2 regions of the Leclercia sp. W6 genome follow, and region 2 is predicted to be linked to the other one. Evidence: predicted binding sites of a transcription regulator. Region 2 holds the regulator's gene; the other holds the start of a gene.
The links. Region 2 encodes Fur, which represses iron uptake genes when iron is present. Its sites were predicted from a motif close to ATAATAATGAGAACNACTATCAA; they were not measured.

Region 1: ftnA (non-heme ferritin) is a predicted target of Fur. The motif match lies at 921-943, and genes of this name have one in related genera.

What each region holds. Positions count from the first base shown of each region.
Region 1 is NZ_CP031104.1:690,409-692,610, reverse strand. It holds gene DVA43_RS03420 (RpiB/LacA/LacB family sugar-phosphate isomerase) at 1-241, opposite strand, end outside; gene yecR (YecR family lipoprotein) at 535-876, shown strand; gene ftnA (non-heme ferritin) at 1,083-1,580, shown strand; gene DVA43_RS03405 (YecH family metal-binding protein) at 1,614-1,853, opposite strand; gene DVA43_RS03400 (hypothetical protein) at 1,921-2,202, opposite strand, start outside.
Region 2 is NZ_CP031104.1:2,328,582-2,330,783, forward strand. It holds gene fldA (flavodoxin FldA) at 85-615, shown strand; gene fur (ferric iron uptake transcriptional regulator) at 905-1,351, shown strand; gene chiQ (ChiQ/YbfN family lipoprotein) at 1,498-1,830, opposite strand; gene chiP (chitoporin) at 1,874-2,202, opposite strand, start outside.

The DNA.
Region 1 (2,202 bases), 1.6 Mb from region 2:
GGGACATCAGCGCACCCTGGCCGGTACCGCAACCGGTCACCACGAAATCAACCGCTTTAGAGTTCAGCAGAATGCTCGCCATGATCCCCAGGTGAATATAGGTCAGGTGGTGATCGTTTTCGTCGCTCATCCCAACGTTATAAACCGGGAAACCTTTCTCTTCAGCAACGGCGTTCAATTCCTTGAGGATGATGGCGTTTTTTTGCGCCTGGCTGTTTTCCATCATCAGTGCAATTTTCATACTTCGTCTCCTGAATGCGATGCGGGGCACCCCGCTGTGAATAGCTTACCTGACTCACCTTACTACTAAGCAAACGTACTTTCAAATTAAGTGAAAAATAGTTTCAAAAAACAAAGATGCGCTCACAATTTCGATGAAGAGAGATGTGAACACCGGTTCGCAAAAGGATGGCTTATGATTGAAGGAGCCGGATGGTCGTGGCGAAGAGAAAAGAGAGAACAGGTGGTTATTCCTGGCATTGCGCTTTACGTCTGGCGTTAGTATAGGTTATTTCAACGCATTCAGAGTGTTCTATGAAGAGATTATGCACGGTCGGTCTGGTGCTGTTACTGGCAGGTTGCGGCATCACCCGCAAGGCTGAAGTGAGCAGCGTCGATGTCACCTCGGGGGTCGTCAGGCTTGATTATGGTCAGCCACTATTCCAGACCTCTTATGATGATGCCTATGTAACAAGTGGCACTGCCACCCGCGAATGTCAGGCCATGGGATACAGCACGGCCCAGGCCTACGGTCAGCCGATCGAAACCTGCAGCGTGATCAGCGGCTCGCTGTGTCTGAACAAAACCGTCACTATCCAGTATCAGTGCCACGGTTACGCCCCCGCCCCTGCCGTTACAACATCGGCTTATTACTAATTTCGTTGCCAGCGCTTCTGCTGGCAATAATATTCTGAACACGAAACAGAATAATTCTCATTAATATATTTAAGCTACGCGCAATGCGTTTTATTCCCATTCGCATTATGATCGCTTAAATATTTATTTTACTTTTTGCAAATAAATAAATAACAAATTATAGTGACGCTCACGTTGACCAGTTAATAATAAAACGGAGCCACACCATGCTTAAAAGTGAAATGATCGACAAGCTCAATGAGCAAATGAATCTGGAGCTTTACTCCTCCCTGCTCTATCAACAGATGAGTGCCTGGTGTAGCTATCACAGTTTTGAAGGCGCGGCGGCGTTTATGCGTCGTCACGCCCAGGAAGAGATGACACACATGCAGCGTCTCTTTGATTATCTTACGGATACTGGCAGCCTGCCGCGCATCAACCCGGTGGCATCGCCGTTTGCAGAATATGCCTCATTAGATGAACTGTTCCGCGCTACCTACGAGCATGAACAGCTGATCACGCAAAAAATTAATGAACTGGTACACGCAGCAATGACCAGCCAGGATTATCCTACCTTTAATTTCCTGCAATGGTATGTGGCAGAACAGCATGAAGAAGAGAAGCTGTTTAAATCGGTTCTCGATAAACTTTCACTGGCCGGAAAATCGGGTGAAGGGTTGTACTTTATTGATAAAGAGCTGTCGACGCTCGATGCCCAAAATTAATATTCATGCGGCGCCATCTGGCGCCGCAAATTTTTAATGGCGGCAGATTTTACTTTCATGAGTTGAAAAACCCGACGCCTGCGGAATGAATTTACCGCGCGCCGCCAGAAATGTCACCAGCTCCGCCGCCGTCATGTCCGCGGCTGAACAGGTATGAAAACGCGCCTCGTCACCAAAACGCGCCGTAATCGCAGCAATCAGACTCTCTTCGCTGTATTGCTCACCGGACTCGATCATCATCGTCAGCACTTCATGCCCATGAATGGATGCCATAAACCCTCCAGAAGAAAAGGCGCAGCCTAACCCTTTCCTCCCCGCAACGTTTTGCGCTGGCGCAGGTTTACATGCAACCCGCACAGCTGGTGCAGCGCCAGTCCTGTTTATTGACCGCCTGATAAAACTGGCGATAGCTGGCGGTCTCCAGCGGAATGCCGTGGTCGAAAAAGAGATCGGTCAACCATTCGACGTTTTCAATAATCCACTCATCTTCCTGCAACCCCTGGGCAAAGGTCTCATCTTCGGGATCGATGATCGAATAGATGGCCCAGGTCCCCATATCCTTTTCCTGCCTCGCCTCCGGTAAGGTTAGCGCATGGCCCTGCCAGCTGATTATCCAGTGCCC
Region 2 (2,202 bases):
GGCTTCTCTGTTCTGCTATGATTGCCCTTATCCGTGGCTAAATTGCGCCACCATACCATTAAGTTTCAAGAGGTTATTTTACTCATGGCAATCATCGGCATTTTTTTTGGCAGCGACACGGGTAATACCGAAAATATCGCAAAAAACATTCAAAAACAGCTAGGTAAAGACGTTGCCGATGTGCATGACATTGCGAAAAGCAGCAAAGAAGATATCGAAGGTTACGATATTCTGCTGCTGGGCATCCCTACCTGGTACTACGGTGAAGCGCAGTGCGACTGGGACGACTTCTTCCCGTCTCTGGAAGAGATCGATTTCAACGGCAAACTGGTTGCCCTGTTCGGCTGTGGCGATCAGGAAGACTATGCCGAGTACTTCTGCGATGCTCTCGGCACCATTCGCGACATCATTGAGCCGCGCGGCGCCGTGATCGTTGGTCACTGGCCAACTGCTGGATACCACTTCGAAGCCTCAAAAGGTCTGGCCGATGATAATCACTTCGTGGGCCTCGCCATCGACGAAGATCGTCAGCCTGAACTGACCGCTGAGCGCGTAGAGAAATGGGTTAAGCAGGTTCGCGAAGAGCTGCATCTCGACGATATCCTCAACGCCTGAAATGCTGCGGCGCAACGTTGAAGTTGCGCCGCATTGATAGGTAATATCAATCAAAATAATTGCTACAAATTTTTAACTTTTCCTGCCATACCTGTACAATGATCCAGGTTCAAACGGGTCACCCTGTAACAAGTTTGTTGGCGGTACCACGTTTTTATAAGCATACTTTACTTGAGACTTGCAGTTTTCATTAGGTCATGGCAGTTCTATAATGAGACGCATTTCCCAGGTGCATTTTCTGTCACTTCTTCTTTAGAAGTGAATCGTTTAGCAACAGGACAGATTCCGCATGACTGACAACAACACCGCATTAAAGAAGGCCGGACTGAAAGTCACGCTTCCACGGTTAAAAATCCTGGAAGTGCTTCAGGGTCCGGATAACCATCATGTCAGTGCGGAAGACTTATACAAGCGTCTGATCGACATGGGCGAAGAGATTGGTCTGGCTACCGTTTACCGTGTACTGAACCAGTTCGACGATGCAGGCATCGTGACGCGTCACAATTTTGAAGGCGGGAAATCCGTATTTGAACTGACGCAGCAGCATCACCACGATCACCTGATTTGCCTGGATTGCGGCAAAGTGATCGAATTCAGCGACGACTCTATCGAATCACGTCAGCGTGAAATTGCCGCCCGTCACGGCATTCGTCTGACCAACCACAGTCTCTACCTGTATGGCCACTGTGCCGAAGGCGACTGCCGCGAAGATGACCACGCGCACGACGCGAAATAATTCATCCGCATACTCTGAGCCAACCTGACGGTTGGCTTTTTTTTGCCTGTCATTATGTAAAAAGCCCGGTGGCGCCTCACTGACACAGACCTACGCATTTGTAGGCCCGTGTCAGCGTAGCGCCATCGGGCGTGGCAAACAGCCGATTACTTGCTGTTGTTATTGCGGATCTCCTGCCAGATTTTATCGCAGTCTTTGGTCACGTCCTGATTGTTACCCGTTTTACGCGCCTGGATACAGGCCTGGTAATCCGCAACCCGAACGGTCTCTTGCGTCGCAAATTGCTCGTGCGCCTTCTCCTGGCGCAGCACGTCCAGCACGCTCTGGCAGGCTTCGATCTTCTCTGGCGACCCTTCAGCGGTATTGATACAGGCGCTGTAGGCCTCTTTCAGACGGGTATCTTCTTTCTGGGTCTGAGGTTGCGCGCAGGCGGTCAGTCCTGATGCCACCAGCGCGACCAGTACGATTTTTTTCAGCATAGCAGTCTCCGGTCGGCGGGGTTATCCCCCGCCGGATGTGTCATCAGAAGATGGTGAACGGGGCGATAACCATAAACTTCACGTCTCGCTCATCCTGGAAGATGTTGCCGTAACCGCCGCCGTAGCTTGGGATATCGGAATTGTTGTCATACTGCGTGAAGTGCAGTTTGAACATAGTTCCTTTCGCGCGACCATCCTGAAGGGTGTAGATCGCATCCAGACTGTAGGCCGACTCTTTAATCTTGTTAGAGGCAATATCTTCACGCTGGCCCGCGCTGTTGATCAGCCAGTCTGCCGGTTTTGCATCCCAGGCGTAAACATAAGACGCGCCCACACTCCAGCCTGCGAGGTTCCAGTTGCTCAGGTCATACA